One region of the Rhizobium sp. SRI_017 genome, then DNA from elsewhere that is predicted to be linked to it. Evidence: predicted binding sites of a transcription regulator. Region 1 holds the regulator's gene; each other region holds the start of a gene.

The links. The regulator HrcA, encoded in region 1, represses chaperone genes, less so after heat shock. The targets are predictions, from matches to a motif close to GTTAGCACTCNCNNNNNGNGAGTGCTAAC.
Positions count from the first base shown of each region.
Region 2: the regulator HrcA is predicted to act here: its motif matches at 1,462-1,490, upstream of groES (co-chaperone GroES).
Region 3: the regulator HrcA is predicted to act here: its motif matches at 2,089-2,117, upstream of groES (co-chaperone GroES).
Region 4: the regulator HrcA is predicted to act here: its motif matches at 1,970-1,998, upstream of groES (co-chaperone GroES).

Region 1 is NZ_JBYCZP010000001.1:795,180-798,555, forward strand. It holds gene AC2YI2_RS03985 (VOC family protein) at 1-274, opposite strand, end outside; gene rph (ribonuclease PH) at 282-998, opposite strand; gene hrcA (heat-inducible transcriptional repressor HrcA) at 1,162-2,208, shown strand; gene grpE (nucleotide exchange factor GrpE) at 2,340-2,960, shown strand; gene ybaK (Cys-tRNA(Pro) deacylase) at 2,965-3,376, opposite strand, start outside.
Region 2 is NZ_JBYCZP010000012.1:170,040-173,415, forward strand. It holds gene AC2YI2_RS24085 (hypothetical protein) at 1-263, opposite strand, end outside; gene AC2YI2_RS24090 (hypothetical protein) at 470-910, shown strand; gene AC2YI2_RS24095 (hypothetical protein) at 1,185-1,421, shown strand; gene groES (co-chaperone GroES) at 1,547-1,843, shown strand; gene groL (chaperonin GroEL) at 1,896-3,376, shown strand, end outside.
Region 3 is NZ_JBYCZP010000007.1:68,151-71,526, forward strand. It holds gene groL (chaperonin GroEL) at 1-1,581, opposite strand, end outside; gene groES (co-chaperone GroES) at 1,627-1,941, opposite strand; gene AC2YI2_RS16845 (usg protein) at 2,221-2,493, shown strand; gene AC2YI2_RS16850 (hypothetical protein) at 2,577-2,867, shown strand; gene AC2YI2_RS16855 (transglutaminase-like domain-containing protein) at 3,195-3,376, opposite strand, start outside.
Region 4 is NZ_JBYCZP010000001.1:397,922-401,297, forward strand. It holds gene groL (chaperonin GroEL) at 1-1,544, opposite strand, end outside; gene groES (co-chaperone GroES) at 1,608-1,904, opposite strand; gene AC2YI2_RS01965 (GNAT family N-acetyltransferase) at 2,088-2,570, opposite strand; partial or broken gene AC2YI2_RS01970 (EamA family transporter) at 2,611-2,700, opposite strand; gene AC2YI2_RS01975 (chromate resistance protein ChrB domain-containing protein) at 2,893-3,376, shown strand, end outside.

The DNA of each region.
Region 1 (3,376 bases):
CGTCCAGCTCAGTGGCCTCTGCCCGGAAGCAGAGATGGCCCGGCCCTCGCGCGCCATGCGGCGGTACCGGCAGCTGACCGACCTTATAGTGGGCCTCTGTTTCGTCAGGGTTGAAGATCAAGAGCACGCCCGGCCCGCACCGATAGAAGACATGCCTGATACCGGCGCGCGTGATCTTTTCCAGTCCCAACACGCCGCCATAGAAGGCCTCGGCGGCGTCGAGATCACCGGCGTAGAGCGCGGTTTCCAGGACCTGGGATGGCGGCTTCGTCATCGTTGCGTCAGGCGATCGCCTGCTTCTGCAGTTCGACCAGCTCGGACACGCCCTTCTTGGCGAGGCCCATGAGCGTCAGCAGTTCTTCTTCGCTGAAGGGCGCACCTTCTGCCGTGCCCTGGATTTCGACGATGCCGCCCTTGCCGGTCATCACGAAATTGGCGTCGGTTTCGGCAGAGGAATCCTCGAGATAATCGAGGTCGAGCACCGGCTGGTTGGCAAAGATGCCGCAGGAAATGGCGGCGACATGGTCCTTCAGAACCTTGTCGAGCTTGACCATGTTGCGGCCTTCCATCCATTTCAGGCAATCATAGAGCGCGATCCAGCCGCCGGTGATCGAGGCCGTGCGCGTACCGCCATCGGCCTGGATGACGTCGCAATCGACGGTGATCTGGCGTTCGGAGAGCGATTCGAGGCTGACGACGGCGCGCAGCGAGCGACCGATCAGGCGCTGGATCTCCTGGGTGCGTCCGCCCTGCTTGCCCTGCGTGGCCTCACGGCGCATGCGGTCGCCGGTCGAGCGCGGCAGCATGCCATATTCGGCCGTCACCCAACCCTTGCCGGAGTTGCGCAGCCATGCTGGCGGCTTTTCCTCGACGCTTGCGGTGCAAAGCACGTGGGTATCGCCGAAACGGACGAGACAGGAGCCCTCGGCATGCTTGGAGAAGCCCCGCTCGAAGCTCACCTTGCGCATTTGATCTGTCTTCCGCCCCGATGGCCGCATGCTCGAACTCCTTCATGAATATGCGAGCGTCTTAGAGACTTTCTCACCGAAATGGAACCGGTTCTGTTGCCGCAAGCGTTCCCGTGTGCCGGAGCTAGCATTTTCCTTTGCGAAGGCGCCGCAAACCCCTATATTCCAAGATATGCATCAGTGGGTAACGCGTATGAAGGGTCTCGACGAACGGTCTGGTGAGATTTTCCGGCGGATCGTCGACAGCTATCTCGCAAGCGGCGAGCCGCTCGGATCACGCTCGCTGTCGCGGCTGCTGCCCATGTCGCTGTCACCTGCCTCCATTCGCAATGTAATGAGCGACCTCGAGGAGCTCGGGCTCATCTATTCGCCGCATACATCCGCCGGGCGGCTGCCGACACAGCTCGGCCTCAGGTTCTTCGTCGACGCCTTCATGCAGGTCGGCGATCTCTCGGAGAAGGAACGGCTGGACATCGAACGGCAGCTGAGGCCCAGCAACCGCAATATGCCGGTCGAAAGTGCGTGGAACGAGGCGAGCCAGATGCTGTCCTCCGTCTCGCGCGGCGCGGGCCTCGTCATCACTGCCAAGAGCGACACGCTGGTCAAGCATGTCGAGTTCATCAGGCTCTCGCCGGAAAAGGCGCTTGCCGTGCTGGTCGGCGGCCTGGATGAAGTCGAGAACCGCATCATCTCGCTGCCGGTCGGCATCACATCATCGCAACTCACGGCGGCCGCGAACTTCCTCAATGCCCATCTGTCAGGTCTGTCGCTTGCCGAGGCCCGCACCCGGATCGACAAGCTCACCGATACGATCCGTGCTGAACTCGATCAGCTCTCCAGCGACCTCGTCGAGCGCGGCCTCGCCATGTGGTCGGGTGACGCCGGCGACGGCCGCTCGGCCCAACTCATCGTTCGCGGTCGCGCCAATCTGCTCGAGGGCGTCGAGGGCACCGAAGATATCGAGCGGCTGCGCCTGCTGTTCGACGATCTCGAAAAGAAGGAGTCGCTCTCCGACATCCTCAGCCTTGCGGAAGGCGGCCAGGGCGTCAGGATCTTCATCGGCTCGGAGAATACGCTTTTTTCCATGTCCGGCTCGTCGCTGATCGTGGCACCCTACCGCAATGCCGAAAACCGGATCATCGGCGCCGTCGGCGTGATCGGTCCGACCCGGCTGAATTATTCGCGCGTCGTGCCGATGGTGGATTACACCGCGCAGCTGATGTCGAAGTTTTCCGGGTGACCTTCACGGCACCTGAAATGCGCGCCCTGCCCTGCGGAAGCGTGTTTCTTCGCGACAAGCCTTGATTTTTTCGCTCCAAACCTCGATATCCGCACCAAATCCCTGGAAGATTATGAGTTGCGGAGACCGTGATGACGGACGACAACAAGAACGCCTACGAGACGGAAGTGAAGGACGCCATGGCAGCCGAGCAGGCCGCTGTCGAAACGCCTGTTGCCGCGCCCGAGGCGGAGGCCGCGTTTGATCCCTTTGAGATACTCAAGGTCGAACATGCCGACCTCAAGGACAAGTATCTCAGGCTCGCCGCCGAGATGGACAATCTCCGCCGCCGCACCGAGCGCGAGATCAAGGACGCCAAGACCTATGCGGCAGCAGGCTTTGCCCGTGACATGCTTTCGGTATCCGACAATCTTCGTCGCGCACTGGATGCGGTGCCGGCCGAAGCGCGCGCTGCCGCCGAGATCGGCCTGATGGCACTGGTCGAGGGGGTGGAAATGACGGAACGTTCCATGCTTTCGGCGCTGGAGCGCCACGGCGTCAAGAAGATCGAGCCAGCCGGCCAGAAGTTTGATCCTCACTTCCACCAGGCGATGTTCGAAGTGCCCAATACCGACCTGCCGAACAACACCGTCATCCAGGTGGTGCAGGACGGCTATGTGATCGGCGACCGCGTGCTCCGGCCCGCCATGGTCGGCGTGTCCAAGGGTGGTCCCAAGACCGACGCTCCGAGCACCGCCGAGAGCGCCAGCTAGACCGTCAAGCGACGATCGCCGCGGTGATAGCCTTCGCCGCGGCAACCGCATCGGCGGGCGCGAGCCTGACCTGCAGCCCACGCTGCCCACCATTCATGTAAACGAGATCGTGCGCCATGGCTTCGATCTCGAACACGGTGGGCACCGACTTCTTCTGGCCGAAGGGCGAAATGCCGCCCACGACATATCCAGTCACTTTTTCCGCCATCGGCGGCTTCATCATGTTGGCCGACTTGCCCTTGAAGGCAGCGGCGAGCTTTTTCATGCTCACCTCCCTGTCGGACGGAAGCACGACGCAAACCGGCTTGCCATCGACCTCGGCCATCAGGGTCTTCAGCACGATCGACGGCGATACGCCGAGCGACTCGGCCGCCTGCATGCCGATGCGGTCGGCATCGGGATCATAGTCATAGGCG
Region 2 (3,376 bases), on a different contig from region 1:
TAGTGCGTCTTGCGCATCGTGCTCTCGATCAAAACGGTTCTGATCTTTGCCGGCGGATTGAGACGTTCGATTATGTTCTCGCGGAACAACTCGACAAACGTTTCGGCCGAGATTTTGCGCGACTTGAGATTCTCAGCGAATTCCAGGGCCGCAGACGGATCACTGGCATGGAGCCGTTCCGCAAGCTCATGGCAGAGCATGCGTAACTCGCAGGTAATCGCTTCGATCTCCTTGAGGTCGAACAGCCCGTCATTATTGCTCATTTGGGTATCCTTGTGCCTGGAGGCGCGAGCCGCTCCTGCGGCGTCGCGTCGGCAGGCGGACACCCTAGCACGCACTTGCTCGATGGCTCGCTATTTTGTTGTGCGGCCGCCGATTAAAGAGCAAGGTGACTCGTCGATGGCCATTTATCAGGGCGCCATCGCGAAAGGGCGGCCATTGAGCCCTAGCCCCGACAAAGGAGGACATCTTGTCTTCCACGATCCAGCAGCATTTTGCACCCGATGATTTGAACATGCTCAGGCGTGTTCTCGATAATGCCGGCCTTTACGACGGACCTGGCGAAGCCTCCCTTGTGGCGAGACTCGCCGCATCGCGATTTCTCATCGGCTGCTTTCAGCAGGGCATTTCGACGGAAATGGCGTTGAGATTTGAACTGTTCCATCATCTCCATCAGGACATGTCGGAGCGGGTACAGGCCCGTGAACTTGCCGATATCAAGGCATGGGAAAATGAAGGTGGAGCGCCAGCCTCGGAGGCGCGGCCGACCCGACAGCCCCGCATGCGGCGCATCAGCGGTCGAACCACGATTGTACGACGCATCATGCTGGGTTTTCCCGCCTTCAGCCCCAGCGATGATTCGCCGGGCGCAGACCACGCCATTCCCCAGATGCTGACGATGGCGGCTTGATGCAATGGCAAAACCGATACCGGAAACACCAAGGCAGCGCCGGCAAAACGCCACCAACCATGTGGCAGCGGAAATCACGCGCCGCGAGCAGGTGGAGCGGGAACGCAAGACCTTTGATCTCAGATCAAAGCGGCTCCTCAAGGAAGCGCAACATGTGGGCGCGGCAAGGCCGCAGTGATGTCAGCCTAGCCTCGACACAAGACCGCCCGCGCAGGAGCGACTTTCGCCAATGACCGCCTTGGCCGACATTGCCCGATAGCAAGAGATATCAGACATGACCAAATCATTCATTACGATCGGCTTTCAGCAACGCGGGCGGTCGCTCGTCCCCGATCAGCCCAGGATGAGCAAAACGGCCGAAATCGCGGTCGACCTCGCGAAACGTCTTTCGGAAAGCCGGGCCGGCATCGTGGCCTTCGAGCAATCTCATGATGCCGACGCCGAGATCTATGATGACCCTGTGATTCTGTTCAAATCGGGCAGTCTGCCGCCAGACTTCTCCGGCGATTGATTGCTCGACGGGTCCATCCGACTCACTCAAAATTTATTGTGCTAGCACTCCCACACAGAGAGTGCTAAGACAGTGAAATTGGCCCGTAGAGGCGCCAAAAGCCCATTTCATTGAGGATATTTAGAATGACGGATATCAATTTCCGGCCGTTGCACGATCGTGTCGTGATCCGGCGCATCGAAGCCGAAGCCAAGACCAAGGGCGGCATCATCATCCCCGACACCGCCAAGGAAAAGCCGCAGGAAGGCGAAGTCGTCGCCGTCGGCACCGGCATTCGTGACGACAATGGCGCGCTGGTCGCTCTCGACGTCAAGGCCGGCGACCGGATCCTGTTCGGCAAGTGGTCGGGCACCGAAGTCAAGCTCAATGGCGAAGACCTTCTGATCATGAAGGAAAGCGACATCATGGGCGTCATCGCCTGATCGTTCATCCACCCATACTAGCCAATGAGCAATTTGCTCGGGAGTTTTCATCATGGCTGCCAAAGAAATCAAATTCGGCCGTACGGCCCGCGAAAAGATGCTGCGCGGCGTCGACATTCTCAATGACGCGGTGAAGGTCACGCTCGGTCCCAAGGGCCGCAACGTCATCATCGACAAGTCCTACGGCGCGCCGCGCATCACCAAGGACGGCGTCTCGGTCGCCAAGGAAATCGAACTTGACGACAAGTTCGAGAATATGGGCGCCCAGATGGTCCGCGAAGTCGCGTCCAAGACCAACGACATTGCCGGCGACGGCACCACCACCGCGACGGTTCTCGCCGCGTCGATCATCCGCGAAGGCAACAAGGCCGTTGCCGCCGGCATGAACCCGATGGACCTCAAGCGCGGCATCGACCTAGCCGTGACGGCCGTCGTCAAGGACCTTCTGGCCAAGGCCAAGAAGATCAACACGTCTGAAGAAATCGCCCAGGTCGGCACCATCTCCGCCAATGGCGAGAAGGAAATCGGCGCCTACATCGCCGAAGCGATGCAGAAGGTCGGCAACGAAGGTGTCATCACGGTCGAGGAAGCCAAGACCGCCGAGACCGAACTCGAAGTCGTCGAAGGCATGCAGTTCGACCGCGGCTACCTCTCGCCCTATTTCGTCACCAACGCCGAGAAGATGGTGGCCGAGCTGGAGGACGCCTATGTCCTGCTGCACGAGAAGAAGCTTTCCAACCTCCAGGCCATGCTGCCGATCCTGGAAGCCGTGGTCCAGACAGGCAAGCCCCTGCTGATCATCTCCGAAGATGTGGAAGGCGAAGCGCTTGCGACGCTCGTCGTCAACAAGCTCCGCGGCGGCCTCAAGATCGCTGCCGTCAAGGCGCCGGGCTTCGGTGATCGCCGCAAGGCGATGCTCGAGGATCTGGCCATCCTGACCGGCGGCACCGTGATCTCCGAAGACATCGGCATCAAGCTCGAAAACGTGACCATCGACATGCTGGGCCGCGTCAAGAAGGTGTCGATCACCAAGGAAAACACGACGGTTGTCGATGGCGCTGGCGCCAAGTCGGACATCGAAGGCCGCGTCACCCAGATCAAGGCGCAGATCGAAGAGACCACGTCCGACTACGACAAGGAAAAGCTGCAGGAACGTCTGGCCAAGCTTGCCGGCGGCGTTGCCGTGATCCGCGTCGGCGGTTCGACCGAAGTCGAAGTCAAGGAAAAGAAGGACCGTATCGACGACGCGCTGAACGCAACACGCGCGGCGGTTGAAGAGGGCATTGTCGCCGGTGGCGGCGTGGCCCTGCTGCGCTCCTCGACCAAGATTACCGTCAAGGGTGAGAACGACGACCAGGAAGCCGGCATCAATATCGTTCGCCGTGCGCTCCAGTCCTTGGTTCGCCAGATCGCAGAAAATGCAGGTGACGAAGCCTCGATCGTCGTCGGCCGCATCCTCGAGAAGAATGAGGAGAATTTCGGCTACAACGCCCAGACCTCCGAATATGGCGACATGATCACCATGGGCATCGT
Region 3 (3,376 bases), on a different contig from region 1:
CTTTGGCTTCTCGGCGATCATCGCTTCGGTCGTCACCAGCAGGCCTGCTACGGAAGCGGCGTCCTGAAGCGCGGTGCGCACGACCTTCGCCGGGTCGATCACGCCCTGTGCATAGAGATCGCCGAATTCGTTGGTCTGGGCGTTCCAGCCCCAGGAGAACGCGGTCTTCTCGCGCAGCTTGCCGACGATGACGGAGCCCTCGGCACCCGCGTTTTCGGCGATTTGACGGACAGGCGCTTCGATCGCCCGACGAACGATGTCGACTCCAACGCGCTGATCGGGGTTGGCGGTGTCGACCTTGTCCAGCGCGTTCACAGCCCGAAGGAGCGCGACGCCGCCGCCGGGCAGGACGCCTTCCTCCACTGCCGCACGGGTCGCATGCAGCGCATCGTCGACGCGATCCTTCTTCTCCTTGACCTCGACCTCGGTGGAGCCGCCGACGCGGATGACCGCGACGCCGCCCGCCAGCTTGGCAAGACGTTCCTGCAGCTTCTCACGGTCGTAGTCGGAGGTCGTCTCCTCGATCTGGGCGCGGATTTGCGTCGTGCGTCCTTCGATCTCGGCCTTCGAGCCAGCTCCGTCAATCACAGTGGTGTTGTCCTTGTCGATCGCGACCTTCTTGGCCCGACCCAGCATTTGCAGCGTCACGTTCTCGAGCTTGATGCCGAGGTCCTCGGAGATGACGGTGCCACCGGTCAGGATGGCAATATCTTCGAGCATGGCCTTGCGGCGGTCGCCGAAGCCCGGAGCCTTGACGGCCGCGACCTTGAGGCCGCCGCGGAGCTTGTTGACCACGAGCGTGGCAAGCGCCTCGCCTTCGACGTCCTCGGCAATGATCAGGAGTGGCTTGCCGGACTGAACAACCGCCTCGAGAACGGGCAGCATCGCCTGGAGGTTGGCGAGCTTCTTCTCGTGGATCAGGATATAGGGGTCTTCGAGTTCGACCCGCATCTTGTCCTGGTTGGTCACGAAGTACGGGCTGAGATAACCACGGTCGAACTGCATACCCTCGACGACTTCGAGCTCGGTGTCGGCAGTCTTGGCTTCCTCGACTGTGATGACGCCCTCGTTGCCGACTTTCTCCATGGCTTCGGCGAGGAAGCGGCCGATCTCCGCGTCGCCATTGGCCGAGATGGTCCCTACCTGCGCGATCTCCTCGTTCTTGGAAATTTTCCGCGCGTTGGCCTTGAGCTCCTTGACGACGGCATCGACAGCGATGTCGATACCGCGCTTGAGGTCCATCGGGTTCATCCCGGACGCGACCGCCTTGGCTCCTTCCTTGACGATCGCCTGGGCGAGAACGGTCGCCGTCGTGGTGCCGTCTCCAGCAAGATCGTTGGTCTTCGAGGCGACCTCGCGCAGCATCTGCGCACCCATATTCTCGAACTTGTCTTCGAGTTCGATTTCCTTGGCGACAGAGACACCGTCCTTGGTGATGCGCGGCGCGCCGAACGATTTGTCGATGACGACGTTGCGGCCCTTCGGCCCTAGCGTCACCTTCACCGCATTGGCGAGAATATCGACGCCGCGTAGCATCTTCTCGCGGGCGTCCGTGTGAAATTTGACTTCTTTTGCAGCCATGGTTCACTCCTTCATAGGCAGCAGGTTATGACTGGTTGTGGATAATCAAGCGGCCTTGCGGGCTTCCGCCTGCAGCTCGATCACGCCGAGAATGTCGCTCTCCTTCATGATCAGCAGGTCTTCGCCGTCGACCTTGATTTCGGTGCCGGACCATTTGCCGAACAGGACGCGATCCCCCGTCTTGACGTCAAGCGCCACGACCTGGCCCTGTTCATCGCGGGTGCCGGGGCCGACGGCGACGACTTCGCCTTCCTGCGGCTTTTCCTTGGCGGTGTCGGGAATGATGATGCCGCCCTTGGTCTTCTCGTCGGACTCGATCCGGCGGACGACGACGCGGTCGTGTAGCGGTCGGAACTTCATGTTTTCCTCCTGGACAAACAAGATGTTGAAACTCCCCTCGTCCGAACCGGACGACCAGTCCGGAACGGGGTGCCGGACCTGCTTCAGCGTCCGGCAGCAAAAATCTGGTTTTGCCATTTTTCGTTTTCAAGAGGCCTGCGGGAAAAAATTAGCACTCGCCAAACTTTGCTGCTAACATCCTGATAAAGAACGATAATACGAGCCGTCGCTTAATGTTTTTTTGTTGACGGAAAGCGCCGATCCCGGCAACTTTACAACGAGTGAAACGGAGACCGACGCATGCAGGACAAGTCCGATTTCGAGCTACAGCTCGCAGGCTATGGCATCACCACGGCGCACATTCTCTACCGTATCCCCGATTTCGAATCCGTCCTCCAGACCTATGTCTGGCAGGACTACGATCTTGCGCCGGATTTCCCTGAGATGCGCAAATTCCTGGAATTCTGGGAAGAGAAGCTTGACGGACCTCTTTATTCCGTGAGGTACACCCACCGTCGCCTTATCGGCCCGAACGAGTGGCGCAAGGTGTCAGGCGAGTTCAACTTGCACTGACCCCTGTACTCGCCATCACGTTTTCATGGTTCTCTGCCAGTCGGGGCTTTCGAACACGGCGTCTCCATGTCGAACCTGAGTGGATGGAAGAGAGTGTCGACAAGATTGGCAATCTGAGCGTTGAGGAGCGGAAGGACATCCTCGATGTCACCAAGATATGGAGAAGTGCCCGCGAAGCCGCGTTCGAAGGGCAAGGCAATTTCAAAGGCGATGGTGATCCGCCAGTACGCGGACGGGCGTCGTGGCCTCTTTCGCTATCCTCTCTCGATCGCAACGCAGTCATTGGCGCGATCCTGCGTGCGATCGGCATCGAAGCTCGGCATGCGAAGTCGGTGATTGCGCGCCTAACGGCTGCTTCCCACTCTTCCAAATAGAAAAGCCTCCACTCGGACGCGGCAAGTGGCGAATGAGCCCGCGTTTCACTGGGTCCCGGGTTGGATAAAAGGCAAGGCCTGCAAGCGGCGGTCGTAAGCATCGTGGATTGAGTTGGATAGAGCTGCGGGGGTCGGTTCTGTGATGCTTCACCGACGCCAAGGAACGGTGTTCCGGGATGATCGAGCAGCTCAACTTGAATGTCTGGAACCTCGCCGAACGTAAGAATGGGATAGTCCGCCCAGCCTTCGTCCATGGTTCGACCTTTACGGAAACGAACCTCCTCTTTCAGCGACCAACTGATACTGCACCAAGCAGAGTGGCCAAGATCAGTTGGCACCTGCGTTCGGAGCGGATTCTTCGGTCGAGATTGCATCGATGGTCCTGCCCGGCAGTTCCGGCGATCCATCTGCATGTTCAATGGTGATCTTGACCGGACCTGCTTCCATTTCGCCAAACGGCGAGGCGAAGGCAATTTCCGCGGCGTCGCGGCCGACGCCGATGCGAACGA
Region 4 (3,376 bases), 400 kb from region 1:
ATGAGCAGCGAAGCGACCGAAGCGGCGTTCTGGAGAGCCGTACGGACGACCTTGACCGGGTCGACGATACCCATGGCGATCATGTCGCCATATTCGCCGGTCTGGGCGTTGTAGCCGTAGGTGTCTTCGTTCTTGTCGAGGATCTTGCCGACCACGATCGAAGCTTCGTCACCAGCATTGTCTGCGATCTGGCGAACCAGCGACTGCAGCGCGCGGCGGATGATGTTGATGCCGGCTTCCTGGTCGTCGTTCTCACCCTTGGAGGTGATCTTGGTCGAGGAGCGGAGAAGAGCGACGCCACCACCGGCAACGATGCCTTCCTGGACGGCAGCGCGGGTCGCGTTGAGCGCGTCGTCGATGCGGTCCTTCTTTTCCTTGACTTCGACTTCGGTCGAACCGCCGACGCGGATCACGGCAACGCCGCCAGCGAGCTTGGCAAGACGTTCCTGCAGCTTCTCGCGGTCGTAGTCAGACGTGGTTTCTTCGATCTGAGCCTTGATCTGCGAAACGCGGCCTTCGATGTCGCCCTTCGAGCCAGCACCGTCGACGATCGTGGTGTTTTCCTTGGAGATCGACACCTTCTTGGCGCGGCCCAGCATGTCGAGGGTCACGTTTTCGAGCTTGATGCCGATGTCTTCGGAGATCACGGTGCCGCCGGTCAGGATGGCGATGTCTTCGAGCATGGCCTTGCGGCGGTCGCCGAAGCCCGGAGCCTTGACGGCAGCGATCTTGAGGCCGCCGCGGAGCTTGTTGACGACGAGCGTAGCAAGCGCTTCGCCTTCGACGTCTTCAGCGATGATGAGCAGCGGACGCGAGGTCTGCACGACAGCTTCGAGCACCGGCAGCATGGCCTGGAGGTTCGAGAGCTTCTTCTCGTGGAGCAGAACGTAGACGTCGTCGAGGTCGGCGATCATCTTTTCGGCGTTGGTCACGAAGTAAGGGCTGAGGTAGCCGCGGTCGAACTGCATGCCTTCGACGACTTCGAGTTCGGTCTCGGCGGTCTTGGCTTCTTCAACCGTGATGACGCCTTCATTGCCGACCTTCTGCATGGCTTCGGCGATATCAGCACCGACCTGCTTGTCGCCGTTTGCGGAGATCGTGCCGACCTGTGCGACTTCTTCCGAGGTCGAGATCTTCTTGGCCTTGGCGGCGAGGTCCTTGACGACTTCGCTGACGGCCATGTCGATGCCGCGCTTGAGGTCCATGGGGTTCATGCCGGCAGCAACGGCCTTGTTGCCTTCGCGAACGATGGCCTGGGCCAGGACGGTTGCGGTCGTGGTGCCGTCGCCGGCGATGTCGTTGGTCTTCGAAGCAACTTCGCGGACCATCTGGGCGCCCATGTTTTCGAACTTGTCGTCAAGTTCGATTTCCTTGGCGACCGAAACGCCGTCCTTGGTGATGCGCGGCGCGCCGAAGGACTTGTCGATGATGACGTTGCGACCCTTGGGGCCGAGGGTGACCTTCACCGCGTCAGCGAGGATGTCGACGCCGCGCAGCATCTTTTCGCGTGCGGTGCGGCCAAACTTGATTTCTTTTGCAGCCATTTTGGAAAACTCCCGGGCTCAGTGCCCATTGGTTGTCTTGGAATAGGTGAAAGTTCCGGCCAATCAGCCGATAACGCCCATGATGTCGCTTTCCTTCATGATCAGAAGGTCTTCGCCATTGAGCTTGACTTCGGTGCCCGACCACTTGCCGAACAGGACGCGATCACCAGCCTTGACGTCGAGAGCGACGAGAGCGCCCTTGTCGTCACGGGTGCCGGTGCCGACGGCGATGACTTCGCCTTCCTGCGGCTTTTCCTTGGCGGTGTCGGGGATGATGATGCCGCCCTTTGTCTTTTCTTCGGATTCCACACGGCGCACGACGACGCGGTCATGGAGGGGACGGAAATTGGTGGTTGCCATCGTCTGTTTCCTCGATCAAATGACATTGCCGGGACTTGATGAATGGGCCCGGATGAATAACTGATGTTAGCACTCATCTCCTCTGAGTGCTAACGGCGCTGATCTAGGCTCGCCCATTTCGCGAGTCAAGGATTGCGATCGGAAAAATTTTGCCGGGAATGGTGAATCGCGAAAACGCTGCCGTCAACAGCCGCGCTCTGCGGTGCGGTTGGCCTCCACGCCATCCGCCGTCCATTGATAGAGCACGTCAGGCTCCTGCTCCTCGTTCCTCAGCCCGTCGGTTTCCTCAAGCGCGATGAATCCGTTGCGTTCGTAGAAGCTGCGCGCCGCCGCGTTGCGCTGGAACGTCCAGAGCGTGAGCTCAGTATTGGCCTTCTTCGCGACCTCGAGAAGCGCCTTGCCGATGCCGTCCCCCTGCCGTCCCGGCAGGACGTAAAGCTGGTCCACCCAGCTCGGCTGGAGCGCGATCACACCGACCAGGTCGGGAGCGAAGGCGCCCCAGATCTCGCATGCCGGAAAGAGATGCTCCTTCACGAACTGCCGGTCCTGCTCGGGCGTGTATCGTCCGACAAGCCATGGCAGGCTGTCGTCGAAGGACGCGCGCAGCACATGGGCCACGGCGTCGGCCTCTCCCGGCTCAACTTTGCGAATATCGAATGATGCCATCTCTCTCATCGATCCAGGCGGTCCCGCCCCAGTGTTCCGGATGCGCATGTCGGTGATGCAAATCGGGATAATGCGGATGCTTGTGCCGCATCGGCGCGTGCCGATGCAAGTGCGAATGCGGCTCCGTCACCCACCGTCGCAAGCGTGACGTGACGCATGCCATGCAGACATGGCGCGCCTATAGCAGACTAAATCGCCGCCGCACACCGCCGTTGACACGCTCGCGGTCATTTGACACAAATCAGGATATGGAGTGTGCGAATACTCCACGAGGCGCCAAGCTGCAGTTTCGCATCCCGATCTCAAATTCTGGAGCAAAGCCGTGGCAAATTTTGGCGCCATTTCCGCCGACAAGCTGTCGAAGCTCGTCGGCACCCCGCAATCCCCCGTTCTGATCGATGTTCGCGACGACGAGGATTTCGCGGCCCATCCCTTCATCATCCCCTCCTCGGTCCGGCTCGATTTCAACGATGTCGCGCACTGGGCCGGCAGCTATGCCGACGCATCCGTCGTCGTGACCTGCAAGCGTGGCAAGAAGCTCTCCGAAGGCGTCGCCGCCTTCCTCCGGCTCGCCGGCGCAACAGCCGAAATCCTCGAGGGCGGCAGCGAGGCCTGGATCGCCGCCGGCCTGCCGATGGTGCCGGTGGAGAAAATCCCCGGCAATACGGCGCGTGGCGGCACGCTCTGGGTCACCCGCTCGCGGCCGAAGATCGACCGTATCGCCTGCCCCTGGCTGATCCGCCGCTTCGTCGATCCCGCCGCGCGCTTCCTTTTCGTCAGCGCGGCCGAGGTGCCTGCGGTGGCTG